3 regions of the Kitasatospora sp. NPDC054768 genome follow, and region 1 is predicted to be linked to each of the others. Evidence: predicted binding sites of a transcription regulator. Region 1 holds the regulator's gene; each other region holds the start of a gene.
What was found. Region 1 encodes HrcA, which represses chaperone genes, less so after heat shock. Its sites were predicted from a motif close to TTNGCACTCNGNNNNNCNGAGTGCNAA; they were not measured.

Region 1 (7,759 bases):
GACGAACTCGTCCCGGCCCAGCCACAGCTTGCCGGCCCGCCCGCCCCGGTACCGCTTCCACCAGGCCGGGTCGCGACCGTTGACGCTGCTCAGCAGCACCCGGTCCCCGCCCGGCTCGAAGGCGAGCCCGCCGACCGGCCCGTACGGCAGCCGCTGCGGCTCGCCGCCGTCCAGCGGCACGGCGTGCGCCCAGGTGCGGCGGAAACTGGCCTCGCCCGCGGCGGTGGCGGCGATCGGGCGGCCGTCGGCGGTCCAGCCGAGCACCCGGGTCTGGTGGCTGCCCCAGTGGGTGAGCCGGCGCGCCGGGCCGCCGTCCACCGGCACCACGTGCACCTCGGGCGCGCCGTCCCGGGTGGAGGTGAAGGCGAGGTGCCGCCCGTCCGGGGAGAACCTCGGGTGGTGGACCGGCAGGTGGTCCGCCGTCAGCCGCCAGGCCCGGCCGCCGTCCAGCGGGGCGAGCCAGAGGTCGTCCTCGGCGACGAAGGCGACCAGGTCGCCGTGCAGGTGGGGATGGCGCAGGTAGGCGCCCGCCGAGCTGTTCGAGGAGGTGCTCAGGGAGTCCGTCACCCGGCCAGCCTAAGCAGGTGCGCGTACGATCCGCGCCGTTTTTCCCAGACTTCCGGCGCCGCCCGCGGAGGGCTGTTACGCCCTCCCGGGAACCGCCCCGCAGGCCGCCCCGACCGCCTGCACGGCCGCCGTCACGACCAGCGGCCGGTGCGCCCGAGCAGCAGCGCGCCGGCGGCCACCCCGGCGGTCGAGGTGCGCAGCACCGAGGAGCCCAGCCGGTACGGCTTGGCGCCCGCCTCGGCGAAGACGGCCAGCTCCTCCGGGGAGACCCCGCCCTCGGGGCCGACCACCAGCACGATGTCCCCGCCCTCCGGCAGCCCGGCGTGCGCCAGCGGCTCGGCGCCCTCCTCGTGCAGCACGGCGGCGAACGCGGCCTGCGCCAGCACCGGCGCCAGCTGCCGGGTGGTCATCGGCTCGCGGACCTCGGGGAAGCGCAGCCGGCGGGACTGCTTGCCCGCCTCCCGGGCGGTGGCCCGCCACTTGGCGAGCGCCTTGGCGCCGCGCTCGCCCTTCCACTGGGTGATGCAGCGCGAGGCGGACCACGGGACCACCACGTCCACGCCGACCTCGGTCATCGTCTCCACGGCCAGCTCGCCGCGGTCGCCCTTGGGCAGCGCCTGGACGACCACGATCCGCGGCGCGGGCTCCGGCTCCCGGCGCACGGCGGCGACCGTCACGTCGATCGCGTCCTTGCCGAGCACCTCGGCGACCGTGCCGTCCACCCCGAGTCCCAGCCCGTCGGCCAGGGTGACCGCCTCGCCCCGCTCCAGCCGCTTCACCGCGGCCGCGTGCCGCCCCTCCGGGCCGTCCAGACGCACCACGGCCCCGGGCACGGCGGCGGCGATCCGCTCGGTCTCGACGACGAAGACGGGCGCGGTCATGACGGGGGAACCTCCAGGAGTGGGACGGGAACACGGAAGGGGTGCCGGGATCCCCCGGCACCCCTCCGCGGACGACTACCGGCCGTTGAAGGCGTCCTTCAGGCGGGAGAACAGGCCCTGCTGGCCCGGCGCGAACTGGCCGGACGGCTGCTCCTCGCCGCGCAGCACCGCGAGGCGGCGCAGCAGCTCCTCCTGCTCGGCGTCGAGCTTGGTGGGCGTCTTCACCTCGACGTGCACTATCAGGTCGCCCCGGCCGCCGCCGCGCAGGTGGGTGATGCCCCGGCCGTGCAGCGGGATCGACTGGCCGGACTGGGTGCCGGGCCGGATGTCGACCTCCTCCAGGCCGTCCAGGGTCTGCAGCGGCACCCGGGTGCCGAGCGAGGCCGCCGTCATCGGGATGGTGACGGTGCAGTGCAGGTCGTCCCCGCGCCGCTGGAAGATGGCGTGGGTGGTCTCGGCGATCTCGACGTACAGGTCGCCGGCCGGGCCGCCGCCGGGGCCGACCTCGCCCTCGCCGGCCAGCTGGATCCGGGTGCCGTTGTCGACCCCGGCCGGGATCTTGACGGTCAGGGTGCGGCGGGCGCGCACGCGGCCGTCGCCGGCGCACTCCGGGCACGGGGTCGGCACGACGGTGCCGAAGCCCTGGCACTGCGGGCAGGGGCGGGAGGTCATGACCTGGCCCAGGAAGGACCGGGTGACCTGGGAGACCTCGCCCTTGCCGCGGCACATGTCACAGGTCTGCGCCGAGGTGCCGGGGGCCGCGCCCTCGCCGCTGCAGGTGGTGCAGGTGACGGCGGTGTCGACCTGGAGTTCCTTGGTGGTGCCGAACGCGGCCTCCTCCAGGGTGATCTCCAGCCGGATCATGGCGTCCTGGCCGCGGCGGGTGCGCGAGCGCGGGCCGCGCTGGCCGGCCGCGGCGCCGAAGAAGGCGTCCATGATGTCGGAGAAGCCGAAGCCCGCCGCGCCGGCGCCGAAGCCGCCGGCACCGCCGCCGCCCGGGGACAGCGGGTCCCCGCCGAGGTCGTAGACCTGACGCTTCTGCGGGTCGGAGAGCACCTCGTAGGCGGCGTTGATCTCCTTGAACCGCTCCTGCGTCTTCGGGTCCGGGTTGACGTCCGGGTGCAGTTCGCGTGCCAGGCGCCGGAACGCCTTCTTGATCTCGTCCTGCCCCGCATCCCGTCGGACGCCGAGTACCGCGTAGTAGTCCGTGGCCACCAAATGCTCCGCTTGTTCCGCCTGTAGTAGTGCTGCGACTGGACGCCACCGTTGAAATTCTAACGGTGGCCCTTGCTAGGACTCGGCCAGGATCTGGCCCACGTACCGCGCCACCGCTCGCACCGCCCCCATTGTGCCGGGGTAGTCCATCCGGGTCGGACCGATCACACCCAGTTTCGCCACGCTCTCGTCGCCCGAACCGTAGCCGACCGAAACGATCGAGGTGGAATTCAGCCCTTCATAGGCGTTCTCCCGCCCGATCCGGACCGTCATCGCGGCGTCCGCGGTCTCACCCAGGAGGCGGAGCAGGATGACCTGCTCCTCCAGGGCCTCCAGCACCGGCTGGATGGTGAGCGGGAAGTCGTGCCCGAAGCGGGTCAGGTTGGCCGTGCCGGCCAGCATGATCCGCTCCTCGTTCTGCTCGGCGAGCGTCTCGAACAGGGTCGCCAGGACCGTGCTGACCGTCGGCCGGTCGGCCTGTTCGAACAGCGCCGGCAGCTCCTCCAGCAGCCCCGGGACCTCCGGGAGGCGCCGGCCGGCGGCTCTCGCGTTGATCCGGGCCCGCAGGTCCGCCAGCACCGTCTCGCCGACCGAGCCCGGGCAGTCGACCATCCGCTGCTCGACCCGGCCGGTGTTGGTGATCAGTACCAGCATCACCTTGGCCGGGGCCAGCGCCACCAGCTCGATGTGCCGGACGGTGGAGCGCGTCAGCGAGGGGTACTGCACCACCGCGACCTGCCGGGTCAGCTGGGCGAGCAGCCGCACGGTGCGGGCGACCACGTCGTCCAGGTCGACCGCGCCGTCCAGGAAGTGCCGGATGGCCCGGCGCTCGGGGGCGCTCATCGGCTTGATCTCGGCGAGCTTGTCGACGAAGAGGCGGTACCCCTTGTCGGTCGGGATACGGCCGGCGCTGGTGTGCGGCTGGTGGATGTAGCCCTCCTCCTCCAGCGCCGCCATGTCGTTGCGGACGGTCGCCGGCGAGACCCCGAGGTTGTGCCGTTCCACCAGGGCCTTGGAGCCGACCGGCTCCTCGGTGCCCACGTAGTCCTGCACGATCGCGCGGAGTACGGCGAGCTTGCGTTCGTCCAGCTGGCGGACCTCACCGGCCATGGGGCACGCACCTCCGTCTTCGCACGTTGTCCGACTGTGTCCCTCGCTGCTGCGGGCCGCTCCGGGAGGCCCCTGGTCTTGGCACTCTGAACCTACGAGTGCCAGAACCGTACCTGCCAGTGTAAGGCCCGGGTCCCACGGCAGGAACGGCCCGAGGGGCGTGATCCTCCCCGCAGTTCCGGACACGGCCCGCGGGGCCCCGGCGGTTCGATCCTCCCGGCACCGGGGTGGTGCCGGGAGGCCGTCCGGGTGGCAGCATCGAAAGCGACGGCGAACGGAGGAGCAAGCGATGTCGAGCTCGGGCCAGCACACCCGTTTCGCGCCCGACCGCGGCCTGACCGGCCGCATGGTCGCGACGATGTTCGTGATCGGGTTGCTGTACGTCGGTTTCACCGGCCTGCTGATCGCGCTGCTGCGCGGCGCCTGGCCACTGATCGTCCTGATCTCCGGCGGGCTGTTCGTGGCCCAGTTCTGGTTCAGCGACAAGATCACCGAACGGGCGATGGGCGCCCACCAGGTGTCCCCGGAACAGTTCCCCCAACTCCACGGCACCGTCGACCGGCTCTGCGCCCTGGCCGACATGCCCAAACCGCGGGTGGCGGTCGCCGACAACGACATGCCGAACGCCTTCGCCACCGGCCGCAACCCGCAGAACGCGGTGATCTGCGTGACCACCGGGCTGCTGCGCCGGCTGGAACCGGAGGAACTGGAGGGAGTCCTCGCGCACGAGCTGTCGCACGTCGCCCACCGGGACGTCGCGGTGATGACGATCGCCGGGTTCCTCGGCGTCCTCGCCGGGGCGATGACCCGGATCGCCGTGTACGGCGGTTTCATGGGCGGCGGGCGCAACAACAACGACCAGAACGCCGCCATCCTGGCGCTGATCATCCCGCTGGTGTCGATCGTCGTCTACGCGATCAGCTTCCTGCTCACCCGGCTGCTCTCCCGCTACCGCGAACTGGCCGCCGACCGGGCCGCCGCCCAGCTCACCGGCCGGCCCAGCGCCCTGGCCTCGGCGCTCACCAAGGTGACCGGGCAGATCGCGGCCATCCCCAGCAAGGACCTGCGCCAGGCGCAGCCGTACAACGCCTTCTACTTCGCCCCCGCGCTGAGCGCCCGGGAGGCCGCCTCGCAGCTGTTCTCCACCCACCCCAGCCTGGAGAAGCGGCTGGAGCAGCTGGCGAGGATCTCCGAGCAGCTCGGCCGCTGAACCCGCCGAGCCCCTGACGCGAGAGGACCGCCGTGGGAATCCTGGACACCCTGTTCGGCCGCACCAAGCCCGTCAAGCCCGACCTCGACCAGCTGTTCGGCGTGCCGTCCGCCGCGCTCACCCTGGAGGCCGGGGCCGGGTTCACCCCCACCGGGCTCGGCTCGGTCTGCTTCGCGGCCGTCGAGGGTGCGGCCTTCGTCCAGGTCGAGCAGCAGGTCCGGGCCCTGCTGGACGCCGACACCGAGCGCGGCGGCGTCCCGGTGGAGGCCTCCAAGGACGACTACGGCTACTCCTGGCTGCTCGCCCGGCACCGGCCCGAGGAGCTGCCGGAGCTGGTCAACGACCTGCACGCGGTCAACAGCGAGCTGGAGGCGAACGGCTTCGGGCCGCAGCTGCTCTGCTCGCTGGTCGGCTTCCGCGATCCGCAGGGGCGGTCGCTGGCCCTGGTCTACCTCTACAAGCGCGGGACGTTCTACCCCTTCGCCCCGATGCCCGGCGGTGGGGAGAAGCGCAACAGCCCGCTGGAGCTGCAGGTCAACGCGATGCTGGGGAACGACCTGCGGCTGGAGAAGGACCTGAGCCGCTGGTTCCCGGTCTGGGGCGCGCCGGGCCTCTGACACACCGTCCGCCGTCCCTATGATCACCCGTATGCGCAGCCGCCAGTACGGACCCGACCTGACCCCGCCGTGGAAGAAGCAGCAGCCCGCCCCGGAGGTGCCCGCCGAGCGGGACCTGGTGGTCGAGGAGACGGCGACCGGCTTCTGCGGGGCGGTGGTGCGCTGCGAGAAGACCGCCGAGGGGTTCACCGTCACCCTGGAGGACCGGTTCGGCAAGCACCGGGTGTTCCCGCTGGTGCCGCGCGGCTTCCTGCTGGAGGGCCGGGCCGTCACCCTGGTCCGGCCGGCCGGCCCGGCTCCCGCCCGGACGCCGGGCCGCACCGCCTCCGGCTCCGTCGCCGTCCCGAACGCCCGCGCCCGGGTCGCCCGCGAGTCCCGGATCTACGTCGAGGGCCGGCACGACGCCGAGCTGGTCGAGCGGGTCTGGGGCGACGACCTGCGGACCGAGGGCGTCGTCGTCGAGTACCTGCGCGGCATCGACGACCTGCCCGCGATCGTCGCCGACTTCGCCCCCGGCCCCGGCCGCCGCCTCGGCGTCCTGGTCGACCACCTGCTGCCGGGGACGAAGGAGCACCGCATCGCCGCCCAGGTCACCGGCGACTCGGTGCTGGTCGCCGGCCACCCCTACATCGACATCTGGCAGGCCGTGAAGCCCTCCAGCGTGGGCATCCCCGGCTGGCCCGCCGTCCCGCGGGGCGAGGACTGGAAGGAGGGCACCTGCCGCCGCCTCGGCTGGCCGGTGGACACCCCGGCGGCCTGGAAGCACATCCTGTCGAAGGTGAACAGCTACAGGGACCTTGAGCCCGAACTGCTGGGCCGGGTGGAGGAGCTGATCGACTTCACGGCCCTGCCGGAGTGAGGCCGGTCAGACGTATTTCTGAAAGTCCGTGGTGTCCAGATTGATTTCAAGCAGCTCGATGGGGACGGGCTCGCCGAACTTACTGGTCCGCTCGGACATGTACCTCGGGAGACCGGAGCCGGGCTCCTGACCCAACTCGGTCAGCAGCACACACACTCCCTTGATCGGGTCGACGATCAGATACGCGGGGACAGTGCCCTCGGCATAGAGCTCCCGCTTGGTCCGGTAGTCGCGGTCGACACTGGTCTTCGACACCACCTCGACCACCAGGGAGACCGCCGGCGACGGCAGTAGCCGTCCGTGCTCCTCGACCGCCCCGCGTTCGAAGACGACCAGGTCGGGCTGAGGTTCGCTGGCCTGGCCGGGGATCCCCAGGTCCTGCGTGGTGAGAGGGCGCCACCGACCGTACGGAAGCTGGTGCTGAATCGCCAGGACGATGAGGTTGTGGACCATGTCAGGCCCGGCCATCATCACGATTTCCCCCCTGATGAGCTCGGCCTTGACGCCTTCCGGCACCTCCAGGTTCTCGAAGATCCCGGTCATCCGATCATCGATGGCGGTCATGGCGCTCTCCCTCCGACGGCTGACACCACGTTAACGACAATCAGTCCACCAGGTCACGTACCACCGCGTCGGCCAGGAGGCGGCCCCGGAGGGTCAGGGCGGCGCGGCCCTGCCGGTACGGCCCGGCGGCGAGGAGGCCGTCGGCGAGGTGCCGGTCCGCCGCCTTGCGGCCGGTGTCGGTGAGCAGGTCGAGGGGGATGCCGTCGACCAGGCGCAGCTCCAGGAGGATGCGCTCGACGCGGCGGTCCTCCTCGGCCAGCACCTCGCGGGCCAGCGCCGGGGTGCGCTGCTCGGCGAGGGCCTGGGCGTAGGCGGCGGGGTGCTTGGCGTTCCACCAGCGGACGCCGCCGACGTGGCTGTGGGCGCCGGGGCCGGCGCCCCACCAGTCGGCGCCGGTCCAGTACAGCTCGTTGTGGCGGCAGCGGCCCTCGGGGGCGGTGGCCCAGTTGGAGACCTCGTACCAGGAGTAGCCGGCGGCGGCGAGCGCCTCCTCGGCGATCAGGTAGCGGTCGGCGTGCACGTCGTCGTCGATCATCGGCAGTTCGCCGCGCTTGACCCGGGCGGCGAGCCGGGTGCCCTCCTCGACGATCAGCGAGTACGCGGAGACGTGGTCGGGCCCGGCGCCGATGGCGGCGTCCAGGGAGGCCCGCCAGTCGTCGTCGGACTCGCCGGGGGTGCCGTAGATGAGGTCGAGGTTGACGTGCTCGAAGCCGGCCGCGCGGGCCTCGGCCACGCA
Region 2 (7,759 bases), on a different contig from region 1:
GGCGGGCCGCCTGGGCCGGGGTCGGCCGAGGGTATCTACGCGCGTAACTGATACGATGGTTCGATCATCCGTATAACCATCGCTAGACCACCCCCAATTTCTGCCTGACGCAGAGTTGGCGCGACCGCTCGGCGGCCGCGGTCCGGCTCCCGGCCACCACGCCGGACCGGCCCGGTATCTACCCCGGTCGACGCGCGAGAGGACGACTCTCGGCGCCGTCGGGGCCACACCATGCCCTGCCGCGCTACCAGGCAGCAGGAAGGACCGACCGTGACGGCGCGCCGAACGGTCGACACCGCCGCGGACCACGCGGCCACCCCCGCAGCTCCGGCCCCCGCCCGCGTCGGGTACGGCGAGCTGCTGCGCACGCCCGGGGCCTGGACGTTCCTGTCCCCCGCCCTGGTCGCGCGGCTGCCGTACGCGATGCTCAGCATGGGCATCCTGCTGCTCGTCACCCGGACCCACGGCTCGTACGGCACCGCCGGTACGGTCACCGCCGTCGCCGCCGTCGCCCAGGCCCTGGTCGGGCCGCAGACCGGGCGGCTCGCGGACCGCTACGGCCAGGCCGCGGTGCTCGTCCCGACCGTCCTGGTGCACGCGGCCGCGGTCGGCGCGCTGATCGCGCTCGCGCTCGGTCACGCGCCCGCCTGGAGCCTGTTCCTGGCCGCCGTCCCGGCCGGTGCGAGCGTTCCGCAGGTCGGCGCGATGGTCCGGGCCCGCTGGGTGGCCACGTTCACCGCGGACGGCGCCTCCGACGCCTCCGCGGCCCGGGTGAGCACCGCCTTCGCCTTCGAGTCCGTGACGGACGAGTTCACCTTCGTGATCGGCCCGATCCTGGCCTCCGGCATCGCCGCCCTCGCCAACCCGGCCACCGCCCTGGTCGCCGAGGCCGCGCTGACCCTCGTCGGCGGCCTGGCCTTCGCCGCCCAGCGGCGCACCGCCCCGGCCCGGATCGTGCCGCAGCCCGGCACCAAGCGCGCCTCGGCGCTCGCCTCCCCCGGCGTCCGCCTGCTGGCCGGGACCTTCCTCGGGGTCGGCGCGGTGTTCGGCGGCATGCAGGTATCGGTGAACGCCTTCGCCGACTCGGTCGGGCAGCACGACGCCGGCGGCACCGTGTACGGGATCTTCGCCGGCGGCTCGATGCTGGCCGGCGTGCTGTACGGCGTGATCGCCTGGCGGCGGCCGGTGCAGCAGCGGATGCTGATCAGCTACACGCTGCTGGTCCTGGGCTGCTCGGTGCTGTGGGCGATGCCCAACCTGGTCGCGCTGACCGTCGCCGGGCTGGTCTGCGGGCTGGCCATCGCACCGACCCTGATCAGCGGCTACACCCTGGTCGAGACGCTGGTCGCGGACGGGGCCAAGACGGAGGCCTTCACCTGGCTGACCGGCGCCATCGGGCTGGGGCTGGCCGTCGGCTCGATGGCGGCGGGCCGGCTGATCGACGGGCACGGGCCCTCGACCGGGTTCCTGGTGCCGGTGGCCGGGGCCGGACTGGGGCTGATCGTGCTGCTCTCGCTGCGGCACCTGCTGGTGGCACCGGGACCCGGGGCGGCCGTCGCGGGCACCTCTCCGGCCCGGGGTTCGGGCGACGTCCCGGCGGAGCACGGCGGTGCCGGGCGGCTGGTGGGCGCGGCCAAGGGCTGAGCGGGAGGCGGTCCGGCGGCCGGGCCCGGCCCATCTCACACCGGAGTCGCTGGACTGATCCCGCGGAATGCCGCATCATTGACCATCGTTAGCACTCATCAGGCGAGAGTGCCAGGAGGAAGACAAGTGCCCACGTACCAGTACCAGTGCACCGAGTGCGGCAACGGCCTGGAGGCGGTGCAGAAGTTCACCGACGAGGCGCTGACCACGTGCCCCGACTGCCAGGGACGACTCCGCAAGGTCTTCTCGGCCGTGGGCGTCGTGTTCAAGGGCTCCGGCTTCTACCGGACCGACAGCCGCTCGTCCTCCAGCAGCACGGTGGGCGCCGGGTCGTCGTCGACCCCCTCGACGTCGTCCGCCACGTCCACGTCCTCCTCGGCTTCGTCCTCGTCGTCGAGCTCCGGCTCCTCGTCGTCGTCCAGCCCGGCTCCCGCCGCGAGCTGACCTCGGCGCCGGGCCATCGGCCCGGGACGGCCCGCAGACCTCGGAGAGGCCCGTCGGCCCCGCTTCCACGCGGGGACGGCGGGCCTCTCCGCGTTTCCGCCGACTCCAGCCGTCGACCTCCCCTCTTCCCCCTCCCCCTTCTTCCCCCGCTGCGGCCCCATGGGCTTTTCCGTCACCCCGGACGGGCCGGAGCACCTCGTGCGGGTGAACGAAGTTGTCCACAGGGCCCGGTTATCCACAGGACTGGGGAAAATGCTGTCCGAGTTCGCCGGAAACGCTCATCGTGTGGGCATCCGGTCCGCGAGGGGCCGGGCCGCCGACACTCCGGAGGTGCGTCGATGACGACCGCGAACTTCTCCCTGCCCCTGCCCCTCCCGCTGCCCGCGCCCGCCGTGCCGCCCCGGCAGGAGCTGCCGGGCTTCCCGCCGATCCGGCGCGGGTGCGGCGGGTGGCACCGCTGGCGCAGTGCGGTGCGACGGCGGGCCGGGGTGCCCGTCCTGGTGCTGCTCGCGGTGGCGGCGGCGCTGGCGCTGGGGCCCGCGCGGGCCGGTCTGCCGCCTCCCCAGGGGGGCGCGCTGGGCCGGACGGGTTGTCAATCCGGGACTACGGAAGATCACCCGTAACCGGGGGGCGACTTCGTCGTTCGAGGCGGCATGAAGGGCTTCAAGGAATTCCTGCTGCGTGGAAATGTCATCGACCTCGCCGTGGCCGTGGTCATCGGCGCGGCCTTCACCAACATCGTCAACGCCTTCGTCAAGGGCGTGATCAATCCACTCGTCGGCGTCTTCGGGACAAAAGACCTCGCGTCCTACAGTTCCTGCCTCAAGGGGCCCTGCGAGGCGAGCCCGACCGGCGAGGTCACGTCCGGAATCCTCATCCTGTGGGGATCGGTGATCAGCGCCGCAATCCAGTTCCTGATCACCGCGGCGGTCGTCTACTTCGTTCTGATCGTGCCCATGAACAAGCTGGCGGCCCACCGCAAGACCCTCGCCGAGAAGGCGGCGGACCTCGAAGCCAAGGAGGTCACCCTGCTGACCGAGATCCGCGACGCGCTGGTCGCGCCGCTGCGCTGACCGACGGGTGCCGGTCGGCGCCCGGTCCCCGTTCCTCAGCCCCCGTGGTGTGGCGGGCGCTGGCTCAGGTACCAGTCCAGCCCCCGTCCACCACCCTCCCCCGCCCCGGGGCGGGCACCCCAGCCCGCATCGGTGTCGTCACTGGACTGCTGGTCCAACGGGTCCCGGAAGACCAGCCGGGCCTTGGCGGCCGCAGCCTCCCGGGGCTCCTGCGCCCGGTCCTGCTCCTGGCCCTTTTCCTGCCCCTGCTCGCTCACGCCGTCCACTCCGTCCACTCGTCCCTCCCCTCCAGCCTAAGAGCCCCGCGGCACGCCTCGGGCCCCGGTGCGGAACGCTCCGCGCCAGGGCCCGGATGAGGGCTCGGCCCATGGGCCCGACCGGTCCGTCGGGCAACCTGCCAGGCGGAACTGTCGGGTGGCCTGTCGGCTCGCCTGTCAGGCGGCTTCGAAGCCCGCGTGGTCGGCGATCTTCTTCAGCTCGGCCAGCGCGTGCTTCTCGATCTGGCGGATCCGCTCGCGGGTGAGGCCGTGCTGCTTGCCCACCTCGGTGAGGGTGCGCTCGCGGCCGTCCTCCATCCCGTAGCGGGAGCGGATGATCGAGGCGGTGCGGTCGTCCAACCGCCCGATCAGGTCGTCCAGTTCCTCGCGGCGGAGCATGACCATCACGGCGTCCTCGGGGGACGTGGCCCCGGTGTCCTCGACGAGGTCACCGAACTGGGTCTCGCCCTCGTCGTCGACCGACATGTTGAGGCTGACCGGGTCGCGCGCCCAGTCCAGCACGTCCTTGATCCGGGCCTCGGTGGTGTCCAGCTCGGCCGCGATCTCGGCCGGCTCCGCCTCACGGCCCAGCTCCTTGGACTTCTCCCGCTGCACCCGCCGGATCCGCCCGAGCTCCTCCACCAGGTGCACGGGCAGCCGAATGGTGCGGGACTGGTCGGCGATGGACCGGGTGATCGCCTGCCGAATCCACCACGTCGCGTACGTGGAGAACTTGAAGCCCTTGGCGTAGTCGAACTTCTCGACGGCGCGCACCAGGCCCGCGTTGCCCTCCTGGATGAGGTCCAGCAGCGGCAGGCCGCTGCGCGGGTAGCGACGGGCGACGGCGACCACGAGCCGGAGGTTGGACCGGATGAAGACGTCCTTGGCGCGCTCGGCGTCGGCGGCTATCGTCTCCAGCTCCTCGCGCGTGACGCCGTCGGGGAGTCCGCCCTCGTCCATCAGGTGCTGGGCGTACACGCCGGCCTCGATCCGCAGCGAGAGCTCGACCTCCTCGGCGGCATCGAGCAGGGGTGTCCTGGCGATCTCGTCGAGGTACATGCCGACCAGGTCGCGGTCGGCCTCAAGGTTGGTCGGGCGGGCCGCGCGACTCCGGTCGGCCCTGTCGCGAACGACGGCACGGGTGGCCATGCTTGCTCCCTTTGCTGGTATTGCCGAGGTCTGCCTGCCTGCCTCGTGAGGGCAAGAAGTGCGGGCCCCTGGAGGCACACACGTAACGATCCAACGAACAGAATCCGGACAACATTCCCAAGTCACTCAGATTCTTCCCGGCGATGCAGTATCCTGCCGGTTTTCACCCCGGCCTCGAACGCTGAGTGATCGGTCGGGCGCGTCCCGTGCCATCGGCCGGCCGCTCCGGGAGCGATGTCTTCACTCGACCCACACGCTGCCGCCGCCCACCCGTTGAACCCGCGAACGGCCGCCGGCGTTCCCCGCGTTCCCCGCTTTCCGCCGCCGCACGCACCCCGGCACACGCAGGTCCTCCTCACAAACGATGCCGAATCGCTATCACTCCGGCTCTTGCCCGGCACGGGACACTGGGAAGGTGTCAGTCATGCACCTGACCAACAGCACGAACCGCCTCACTGCGCGCAACCGCAGTCTCCTTCGGGACACCGCGCTCGCACTGGGCTGTGCCGCGCTGTTCGGCCTGCTGGCCGCTCCGGTGACCGGCCAGTGGCACCCGCTGGTCCGCTTCGACCAGGAGTGGATCGGCGAACTGCACACCTACGCCCGGGAACACCGGGTGTGGACCGCCTCCGTGCAGACGCTCTCGGACATCGGCGGCACCGTCACGATGCGGACGCTGCTCGGAATCGCCGCCGGGTGGCTCTGGTTGATCGGCGCACGGGTGCTGGCCGGCTGGGTGGCCGCCCAGGCCCTGGTCGGCTGGGGCGCCCAGTGGGCGCTGAAGCTGGCCTTCGGCCGCAGCCGCCCCTCCTTCACCGATCCGGTCTCGCACGCCGACGGCCCGGCCTTCCCCTCCGGACACGCCATGGCCTCGGCGATCACCTGCGCCGTCCTGGTCGGCCTGCTCTGGTACCGGGTCCGCCGGCGCGGCCGCACCGCCGCCTGCCTGGTGGCGGCGGCCACGGTGCTGACCATCGGCTGGACCCGGATCGCGCTCGGGGTGCACTGGCCCAGCGACGTCCTGGCCGGCTGGCTGGCCGCCGGCATCGTGCTGGGCACCGTGACCGCCGTGATCCAGGTCTGGCGCCCCGGCGCCCTGGCCCGGGATGTACGGCGGGTCAACTGGCGCACCAGGGACCGGGTCCAGCGGGTCGTCGTGTCGGGCGGGCGCTCCTCGCGCACGGCCGCCCCGCTGGACGAGGACGGGCCGCACGGCCCGCCGGAGGAGGTCCCGGGCGACCCGTCCGGCCGGGCCGACGAGACCGTCCGCTGAGGCCTCGTCACCCCACGGCCCGCTCCCGGCCACCACCGGCCACCACCGGCCACCACCGGCCACCACCGGCCACCACCGGCCACCACGCTAGCGTGACGGCCATGCCCGACACCACCGCCCCCATCTCCCCCGCCGCGCCCGCCGGTTACCCCGAGCGCCCGCTGCGGATCGCCACCGTCCAGGCCCAGGCCGTGGCCGGTGACATACCCGCCAACGTCGCCCAGGCCGCCGAACTGATCCGCGAGGCCGCCCGGGCCGGCGCCCGGCTGGTGCTGTTCGCGGAGAAGGTCCTCTCCGGGTACGAGCCCGAGCTGATCAGCGCCGACCCCGTCAAGTACGCCGTCCAGCCCGGCGATCCGCGCCTCACGCCGATCGCCGAGGCCTGCCGCGAGACCGGCACCGCCGCCATCGTCGGCGCCGCCGTACGGGACGGCGCCGACCTGCGCGTCTCCGCCCTCGTCCTGGGCCCGGACGGCGAGTTCGTCACCCGCTACGACAAGCAGCACCTGTTCATGACCGAACGCGAGCACTACCGCCCCGGGACGGCCGGCTGCACCCTGGAGCTGGACGGCTGGCGGCTCGGGCTCGGCGTCTGCTACGACTCCGGCTTCCCCGAGCACGCCCGGGCCGCCGCGCTCGACGGCTGCCACGCCTACCTGGTCGGCGCGCTGTTCAGCATGGGACACGGCCACCACGAGTCCCGCACCTGGTTCCCGGCCCGCGCGCTCGACAACACCCTCTACACAGTGCTCGCCAACCACATCGGCCGCACCGGCGGCTGGCACACCTGCGGCGGCAGCGCGGTCTGGGGCCCGGACGGCCGGCTGATCGCCGAAGCGAGCGAGGACCGGCGCGAACTCGTCGTCGTCGACCTCGACCCGGACGTCCTGCGCCGCACCCGCGAAACCGAGTCCCTCCTCGCCGACCTCGCCCTCGCCACCGCCCGCCCGCAGGCCCCCCGAGCCCGCTTCACCCTGGCCTGACCCACCTCGGCGGCCACACCCGCCGGGAGCGTCAGGGCACGGGGCGCGGTCGGCTCCGGTGCACCGGCTGGCCGGCCCGGTCAGGAGGCGCGCATCGCCGCCACCGCGGTCATCCGTCCGACCCGGCGGGCCGGCAGCACCGCGGCGGCCAGGCCGACCAGGACGGTCAGGGTCAGGGCGGCCAGCACCGGCAGGACCGGCGGGGTGCCGACCGTTCCCAGCGTCGAGGTGATCGAGCGGGCGGCCGCCCAGCCGTAGGCGACGCCCAGGCCGGTGCCGACCAGCGCGCCGGCCAGGGAGAGCAGCAGCGCCTCCAGGGTGAGCATCCGGCGCAGTTGCTCGCGCGACATCCCGATCGCGCGCAGCATGCCGATCTCGCGGGAGCGTTCGCTGATGCTGAGCATCAGGGTGGCCGCGACGCCCAGGCCGGCGATGGCGACGGAGAAGGACAGCAGGGCCATGCTGACGGTCTTCAGCCGGTCCAGCAGCGAGCGCAGGGTGTCCGCCTGGGCGGCCGTGTCGGCGACGGTCACCTGCGGGTGGTCGGCGAGGGCGCGGTCCAGGGCCCGGCGGGCGGTCGGCCGGTCGTCGCCGGCGGCCGGGGAGATCCAGGCCGTGGTGACGGGCGCGCCGGGGGCGAGGCGGTCCAGGGTGGTGGGCGTCACCAGCAGGGTGGCGCCGCTCTGCAGGGTGAACGGCAGGCTGCTGCGGCCGGGTTGGAGCCTCAGCTCGACGCCGCCGGCCCGCCGCACCCCGGTCTCGCCGAGTCCGCTCAGTGCGGTGCCCTCGGTGAGTGCGCGGGCCCGGTCCACGTCGTCCGTCGAGGAGTTGAGCCGGGTGGGATCGACGGCGGCGACCACGGTGGGCCGGCCGTCGAGGTCGACGGTGGCCGAGCGGACCGGGGTGACGGTCAGCCCGTGGTCGGCGCCGAGGGCA
Region 3 (7,759 bases), on a different contig from region 1:
CCCGCCCAGGCGCCGATACCCCATGGTACTGGCACCGCGAATGTGTCCTCGTGTGCCCTTGACAACAACCCGGCCCCGTGGCTCATTCCGCCCGGAAACGGTGGAAAGAGTGCGGATCGGGACGGGCCGCCGGATCGGGGGACCCGATCAGGAGGACTCCTCCGCGAGGGCCCGCAGCCGGCTGAGCGCCCGGTGCTGGGCGACCCGGACGGCGCCGGGCGACATCCCGAGCACCTCGCCGGTCTCCTCCGCCGACAGCCCGGCGGCCACCCGCAGCAGCACCAGCTCGCGCTGACGGGCCGGCAGGTTGGAGAGGAGTTCCTTCGCCCAGGCGGCGTCGCTGCTCAGCAGCGCCTGCTCCTCGGGGCCGAGCGCCTCGTCCGGCACCTCGGGCAGGTCGTCCTGCGGCACGACGGTCGAGCCGGGTCCGCGCATCGCGGCCCGCTGGAGGTCGGCGATCTTGTGCGCGGCGATCCCGTACACGAAGGCCTCGAACGGACGCCCCTGGTCCTTGTACCGGGGCAGCGCGCAGAGCACGGCCACGCAGACCTCCTGCGCGACGTCGTCCACGTGGTGCCGGGCCCCGCCGGGCAGCCGGACCAGCCGGGCGCGGCAGTACCGCAGCGCCAGCGGGTGGACGTAGGCGAGCAGCGCGTCGATCGCCGGGCCCTCGCCGCGGACCGCGGCCGCGACCAGTTCGCCCATCAGCGGCGAGCCGCCCGTGCCGAGCACCGGCGGGCGGTCCGGGCCGGTCAGGCCGACGGGACCGTCGGGGTCGGCGTACGACGGATCACGGCCCGGACCGGAGGGCTCGGCCTCCGCCGGGTCCGCCTGGCCGGCCGTACCGGCGACGTCGTCGCGCATCGGTCCATGGTGCCTGGTCGAGCGGGAAAACGCGGCACCGCGTCCGGAGTTGTGCACCGGAACGTTATGCGCTGCGGCACCGTAGGGCGTGCCCCGCACCACCGGCCCCTCCTGCACCGTGCCGCCTCCCGCCCCGCCGCGATCGGTGGTGGTCCCGTCCGTCGCGCCGTCCGCCGAGTGTCCTGCGGCCGTGTGGTTCGCCGCAGTGCCTGTCCGCTGGTCCCCGAGGTGCTCCACTCCTCCATGGTGCAACCTCGGGACCGTAACGTCACACGCCTGTGCGGCACCCGCTCCGGGAACCGCCGGCGGCACGCCGCACCCGGCGGCGCCGCCGGTGGTCAGCGGACCAGGCCCCAGCGGAAACCCAGCGCCACCGCGTGCGCCCGGTCGGAGGCCCCGAGCTTCTTGAACAGCCGTCGGGCGTGGGTCTTGACGGTGTCCTCGGAGAGGAACAGTTCACGGCCGATCTCGGCGTTGCTGCGGCCGTGGCTCATGCCCTCCAGCACCTGGATCTCACGCGCCGTCAGCGTCGGTGCCGCGCCCATGTCGGGGCTGCGCAGCCGGCGCGGGGCGAGCCGCCAGGTCGGGTCGGCGAGGGCCTGGGTGACGGTGGCCCGCAGCTCGGCGCGCGAGGCGTCCTTGTGCAGGTACCCGCGGGCGCCGGCGGCCACCGCGAGCGCGACGCCGTCGAGGTCCTCGGCGACGGTGAGCATGATGATCCGCGCGCCGGGGTCGGCGGACAGCAGCCGCCGGACCGTCTCGACCCCGCCGAGGCCGGGCATCCGGACGTCCATCAGAACGAGATCGGAGCGGTCGGCCACCCAGCGGCGGAGGACCTCCTCCCCGTTCGTCGCGGTGGTGACCCGGTCCACACCGGGTACGGTCGCGACCGCGCGGCGAAGCGCCTCGCGGGCGAGCGGGGAATCGTCGCAAACGAGAACGGAAGTCATGACCGTCGTCCTCCGCAGCTGATCCGCGTCACGTTGAGCCTCCTGGCTGGTACGAACCTCTCCGACACGGCCGATCGGCGACAGACTCCGTCCTGATCGCCCCAACCTGCCCGCGATCGTTCCCGACGTCCGGCGCCCGCTAACCGCCTCCGCACTTCCAACGACCGTCACTCGAATGAGTTACGGCCTTCGGGGCCACCTCCACCACTGTACGTGGCCAACCCATTACCGATCAGCCGCATCGCGGTGCACACGCCGCACTTTTGCGCAGCTCGCGCGCGGTGGGCGTACGACCCGCACACCGATTCGGCACGTCGCGCGCCCGTCGGCCACCCGATTGCCACGCCCGCGCCCGGCGGAGCCCTTGCCCACTATGCCCGTTTTTATAGCTTTCGTATGGTCATTGACTGTTGTGCCAGTGTGTGGGTGACTTGTCCATGGAGTTGCCTTAAGTCATATTTCCAGGTGTCCACACCAGTGCATCGAAGCCCCGCCGCACCGCTCGGCAGCAGCCCCGCCGAACGCCCGGCCGACGGCCGACAGCCTCTGAAGGGAATGAGCCATGGCAGATTTCTCCCGCCTCCCCGGTCCCAACGCGGACCTCTGGGACTGGCAGCTCTCCGCAGCCTGCCGTGGCGTGGACAGCTCGCTCTTCTTCCACCCCGAGGGCGAGCGCGGGGCCGCGCGCAGTTCGCGCGAGGCCAGCGCCAAGGAGGTCTGCATGCGCTGCCCGGTGATCGCCGAGTGCGCGGCGCACGCGCTGGCGGTCCGTGAGCCGTACGGCGTCTGGGGCGGGATGACCGAGGACGAGCGCGAGGAGATGCTGGGGCGCTCGCGGCACCGACTGATCGAGGTCCCGCTGGCCCCGCCGGCGGTCGCCCAGCGCTAGACCCGACTCCGTGAGCGCCGTGAAGAAACGTTCCTTCGCGGCGCTTCAGCCTTCTGGCTCACCCTACGTACCGGACCCCCGCGGTCCCGTCACCCACCGTCAGCGATCGGCGGCCGCCCCCGCCAGCCGCTCCAGCATCAGCGCCACGGCCGGCACCTCCGCCAGGTCCGGCAGGGTCAGCGCGACCACCTGGCGCACCGCGGGCGCCCCGGAGGCCGTGTGCACCGGCACCGTCGACACGCCGTCAGGACGCACCGACCGGAGCGCCAGCCGGGGCAGCACCGCCACCCCCAGCCCGGCCGCCACCAGGCCGACCACCGCCGGGTAGTCGTCCGTCGCGAAGTCGATCCGCGGCTCGAAGCCCGCCCCGGCGCACAGCTCCACCAGGTGCCCCCGGCACTGCGGGCAGCCGGCGATCCACTGCTCCCCCGCCAGCTCGGCCAGCCCGACCGCGCCGCCCCGCCCCGCCAGCCCGTGGCCGGCGGGCAGCAGGCCCACCAGCGGGTCGTCCAGCAGCGGGGTGACCACCAGATCGGACCAGTCGGACCCCGCGGTCAGCTGCTGCGCCTCCAGATTGGCCTCGGCCCGGGCCTCGCGCGGCGTGCCGTGGGCCGGCGCCGGGAGCGCGACGGCGCCGTCGGACTGCGGGTAGCGGAAGGCCAGCGCGATCTCGCACTCGCCGCCGCGCAGCATCGCCAGCGACTCCGGCGGCTCCGCCTCGACCAGCGACACGCGCACCCCCGGATGGCCGTCCCGCAGGCGGGCGACCGCGGGCGGCACCAGGGTGGAGCTCGCGGTCGGGAAGGAGACCAGCCGCACCCGCCCGGCCCGCAGCCCGGCGATCGCGGCCACCTCCTCCTCGGCGGCCGAGAGCCCGGCCAGGATTCCGGTGGCATGCTTGAGCAGGACCCGGCCGGCCTCGCTGAGCTGCATCCCGCGGCCCGAGCGGACCACCAGCGGGGTGTCCACCGACTTCTCCAGCGCCTTCATCTGCTGGCTGATGGCGGGCTGCGTACATCCCAGCTCGCGGGCGGCGGCGGAGAAGGAGCCGGTGCGGGCGACGGCACGCAGGACGCGCAGATGGCGGGCCTCGATCATGCCTCAGTTATAAGGCAATCTTTGCATTCTGCAAAATTCTACTGATAGTTGAACGGTGAAGGTGAACGCCGGAGGCCCGGCCCGCCACCCCTCGCGGGGCGCGGACCGGGCCTCCGGTCAGGCGTCGGAGCCTCAGTGCGAGTGGCCGTGGCCGTGGCCGTGACCGTTGTCGGCCTCCTCCTCCTTCTTCTCCACCACGAGGGTCTCGGTGGTGAGAAGCAGGGAGGCGATCGAGGCGGCGTTCTCCAGGGCGGAGCGGGTGACCTTGACCGGGTCGATGACGCCGGCCTTCACCAGGTCGCCGTACTCGCCGGTGGCGGCGTTGTAGCCCTGGCCGGCCTCCAGCTCGGAGACCTTGGAGGTGATGACGTAGCCCTCCAGGCCGGCGTTCTGGGCGATCCAGCGCAGCGGCTCGTGCAGCGCCTTGCGGACGACCGCGACACCGGTCGCCTCGTCGCCCGACAGGCCCAGGCCACCGTCCAGCACCTTGGCGGCGTGGACCAGGGAGGCGCCACCGCCGGCGACGATGCCCTCCTCGACCGCGGCACGGGTCGCCGAGATGGCGTCCTCCAGGCGGTGCTTGCGCTCCTTCAGCTCCACCTCGGTGGCGGCGCCGACCTTGATGACGCAGACGCCGCCGGCCAGCTTGGCCAGGCGCTCCTGCAGCTTCTCGCGGTCCCAGTCGGAGTCGGTCGCGGCGATCTCGCCCTTGATCTGGGCGACGCGGCCGGCCACGGCCTCGGAGTCACCGGCGCCGTCGACGACGGTGGTCTCGTCCTTGGTGATGGTCACGCGGCGGGCGGTGCCCAGCACGTCCAGGCCGACCTGGTCGAGCTTGAGGCCGACCTCCTCGGAGATGACCGTGCCGCCGGTCAGGACGGCCAGGTCGCCGAGGATCGCCTTGCGGCGGTCGCCGAAGCCCGGGGCCTTGACGGCGACGGCGTTGAAGGTGCCGCGGATCTTGTTGACCACCAGGGTCGACAGCGCCTCGCCGTCGACGTCCTCGGCGATGATCAGCAGCGGCTTGGAGGCACCGCCCTGGAGGATCTTCTCCAGCAGCGGCAGCAGCTCCTGGATGGAGGAGATCTTGCCCTGGTTGATCAGGATGTACGGGTCCTCCAGGACCGCCTCCTGCCGCTCCGCGTCGGTGACGAAGTACGGCGACAGGTAGCCCTTGTCGAACTGCATGCCCTCGGTGAAGTCCAGCTCCACGCCGAAGGTGTTCGACTCCTCGACGGTGATGACACCGTCCTTGCCGACCTTGTCGATCGCCTCGGCGATCAGCTCGCCGACCTGGGTGTCCTGGGCGGAGAGGGACGCGACGGCGGCGACGTCGTCCTTGCCCTCGATCTCGCGGGCGATCGAGAGCAGGTGCTCGGAGACGGCGGCGACGGCCTTGTCGATGCCCTTCTTCAGGGCGGCCGGGCCGGCACCGGCGGCGACGTTGCGCAGACCCTCGTTGACCAGGGCCTGGGCCAGCACGGTGGCGGTGGTGGTGCCGTCACCCGCGACGTCGTTGGTCTTGGTGGCGACCTCCTTGACGAGCTGCGCGCCAAGGTTCTCGTACGGGTCGTCCAGCTCGACCTCGCGGGCGATGGTGACACCGTCGTTGGTGATGGTCGGGGCGCCGAACTTCTTGTCGATGACGACGTTGCGGCCCTTGGGGCCGATGGTCACCTTGACGGTGTCGGCCAGCTTGTTGACACCGCGCTCCAGCGAGCGGCGGGCGTCCTCGTCGAACTGCAGGATCTTCGCCATGTTCCCTATTCCCTCGGGGCTGCGGCCGGCCCACCGGCCGCCGAACTACGTGAACCAACAACCACGCCCCGGGCCCCTGTCACTTGGGACACGGATCCGGGGCGGGTCGGAACGTCTTACTTCTCGATGATCGCGAGGACGTCGCGGGCGGAGAGCACCAGGTACTCCTCGCCCTGGTACTTCACCTCGGTGCCGCCGTACTTCGAGTACAGGACGATGTCACCCACGGCGACGTCGAGCGGCAGACGCTGGCCGTCCTCGAAGCGGCCCGGGCCGACGGCCAGAACGACGCCCTCCTGGGGCTTCTCCTTGGCGGTGTCCGGGATAACCAGGCCGGAGGCCGTGGTGGTCTCGGCGTCGAGCGGCTGGACCACAATGCGGTCCTCGAGCGGCTTGATGGCAACCTTGCTGCTGGTGGTCACGTCCGAGCTCCCCTTCGGAGATTACGGGGTTTTCTAACGGGTAGGGCGATCCTGCGGGCCTGCCGTCGCGGGGGTCAGACACACGTCGTCGCGTTAGCACTCTCCCGGTGGAGAGTGCCAAGGACGACCATAGGGCCGTGTTAGCACTCAGTCAACCAGAGTGCCAACGACGCGCCCTGGGGCCCTCGGTTCCGCGGATGAGCAGCCGTACTCATGTGCGCCCCGGCCCGGCCCCCGCAGACTCCTGCCATGACCTCGATCCCGGTGCGTCCCGGCCCGTCCCGGCCCAGGGACGCCGCCCTCGCCGCGCCGGCGCCGCCCCTGCTGGGGGCCGTACTGCCGTTCACCTGTACGGGCGGCACTCCCTCGGGCAGACTCCTGCCATGACCGACACCCCGGTACGCGTCGACCCCTCCGGCGCGAAGGACGCCCCGCCCGCGCTGCCGCTCCTCCCGGGGGCGCTCCGGTGAGCCGACCGGCCGCCCCGTCCGAGCCGCCGCGGATCCACTGGGCGGCGGACCTGGTGCTCGCCGCGGTGGTGCTCGCGGTGACCGCCGTCGCGGTGTTCCTCGGATCGCTCGTGCTCAACGTGCTGAAGCTGCTCGCCCTGTACGGCCCCGGGACCGTGGCCCTGGACGTCTTCGGCGTCGTGGTCCTGCTCGTGCTGCTGACCCTGACCTTCCGGGGCACCCGACGGCTCGGCTACCGGATCACGCCGTACGCCGCGGTGGCCGCAGCACCGCTGGGCGTGCTCGTGGGCCGGCTCGCCTCCGGCATCCCCGTCATCGGCCGGTGACCGCCGCACCACTGCGGTCACCGACCGGCCGAGCGGCGAGAATGGCCCCCGTGGACACCGAGAACCTCCAGCCGCTGCTGACGCCCGAGGGCCAGGCCCTGCTCGCCGAGTTGCGCGAGTTCACCCCCGAGGAGGAGCTGGCGCTGGCGACCCGCCTGCGCCGGGAGCATCCGGCGGAGCTGGTCTCGGCGGCCTTCGGGCAGGCGCGGCTGCGGCAGCGGGCGCGGGCGAAGTTCGGGGCGGACGCCGACCTGATGTACTTCACGCCCAACGGGGTCGAGCAGTCCACCCGGCGCAGCGTGGCCGAGTGGCGGGCGCAGCGGTTCGCCGCGCTGGGCGTCCGACGGCTGGCGGACCTGTGCTGCGGCATCGGCGGGGACGTGCTGGCGCTGGCCCGGGCGGGCATCGAGGTGCTGGCCGTCGACAAGGACCCGGCGGCCTGCGCCGCCACCGCGGCCAACGCCGCCGCCCTGGGCCTGTCCGAGCTGGTCGAGGTGCGCTGCGCGGACGTCGCCGAGGTGGACGTCACCGGCTACGACGCGGTGTTCACCGACCCGGCCCGGCGCACCTCGCGCGGCCGGGTGTTCGACCCGGAGGCGTACGCCCCACCGCTCTCCTGGGCGATCGAGGCCGGCCGGCGGACCCCGATCGGCGCGCTGAAGGTCGCGCCGGGCATCCCGCACGAGGCCGTGCCCCGGGACGCCGAGGCCGAGTGGGTCTCCGACCACGGTGACGTCAAGGAGGCGGTGCTCTGGTTCGGCACCAGGGCCGCGAGCCCGCACCGCGCCACCCTGCTGCCGCAGGGCGCCAGCCTGACCGGCGGCGACCTGCCCGACCCGCCGGCCGGCCCGGTCGGGCGGTACCTGTACGAGCCGGACGGCGCGGTGATCCGGGCCCACCTGGTGGCCGAGGTGGCCGGGCAGGTGGGCGGCCGGCTGATCGACCCGAAGATCGCCTACCTGACCTCGGACGAGCTGGTCGC

Region 2: a site for HrcA is predicted at 1,733-1,759, ahead of ACWGKU_RS22035 (FmdB family zinc ribbon protein). Genes of this name have one in related genera too.
Region 3: a site for HrcA is predicted at 6,122-6,148, ahead of groES (co-chaperone GroES). Genes of this name have one in related genera too.

What each region holds. Positions count from the first base shown of each region.
Region 1 covers NZ_JBSHBN010000027.1:14,618-22,376, reverse strand. The annotation lists gene ACWGKU_RS11145 (S41 family peptidase) at 1-567, opposite strand, end outside; gene ACWGKU_RS11140 (16S rRNA (uracil(1498)-N(3))-methyltransferase) at 699-1,448, opposite strand; gene dnaJ (molecular chaperone DnaJ) at 1,524-2,663, opposite strand; gene hrcA (heat-inducible transcriptional repressor HrcA) at 2,739-3,773, opposite strand; gene htpX (zinc metalloprotease HtpX) at 4,063-4,983, shown strand; gene pspAB (PspA-associated protein PspAB) at 5,016-5,600, shown strand; gene ACWGKU_RS11115 (DUF3097 domain-containing protein) at 5,632-6,459, shown strand; gene ACWGKU_RS11110 (Uma2 family endonuclease) at 6,466-7,023, opposite strand; gene hemW (radical SAM family heme chaperone HemW) at 7,064-7,759, opposite strand, start outside.
Region 2 covers NZ_JBSHBN010000074.1:4,665-12,423, forward strand. The annotation lists gene ACWGKU_RS22030 (MFS transporter) at 271-1,644, shown strand; gene ACWGKU_RS22035 (FmdB family zinc ribbon protein) at 1,771-2,088, shown strand; gene ACWGKU_RS22040 (hypothetical protein) at 2,427-2,711, shown strand; gene mscL (large conductance mechanosensitive channel protein MscL) at 2,742-3,161, shown strand; gene ACWGKU_RS22050 (hypothetical protein) at 3,197-3,418, opposite strand; gene ACWGKU_RS22055 (sigma-70 family RNA polymerase sigma factor) at 3,596-4,567, opposite strand; gene ACWGKU_RS22060 (phosphatase PAP2 family protein) at 4,992-5,840, shown strand; gene ACWGKU_RS22065 (carbon-nitrogen hydrolase family protein) at 5,942-6,823, shown strand; gene ACWGKU_RS22070 (FtsX-like permease family protein) at 6,904-7,759, opposite strand, start outside.
Region 3 covers NZ_JBSHBN010000168.1:1,010-8,768, reverse strand. The annotation lists gene shbA (RNA polymerase sigma factor ShbA) at 148-705, opposite strand; gene ACWGKU_RS34120 (response regulator transcription factor) at 1,203-1,814, opposite strand; gene ACWGKU_RS34115 (WhiB family transcriptional regulator) at 2,377-2,703, shown strand; gene ACWGKU_RS34110 (LysR family transcriptional regulator) at 2,803-3,801, opposite strand; gene groL (chaperonin GroEL) at 3,934-5,559, opposite strand; gene groES (co-chaperone GroES) at 5,676-5,981, opposite strand; gene ACWGKU_RS34095 (hypothetical protein) at 6,448-6,777, shown strand; gene ACWGKU_RS34090 (class I SAM-dependent methyltransferase) at 6,819-7,759, shown strand, end outside.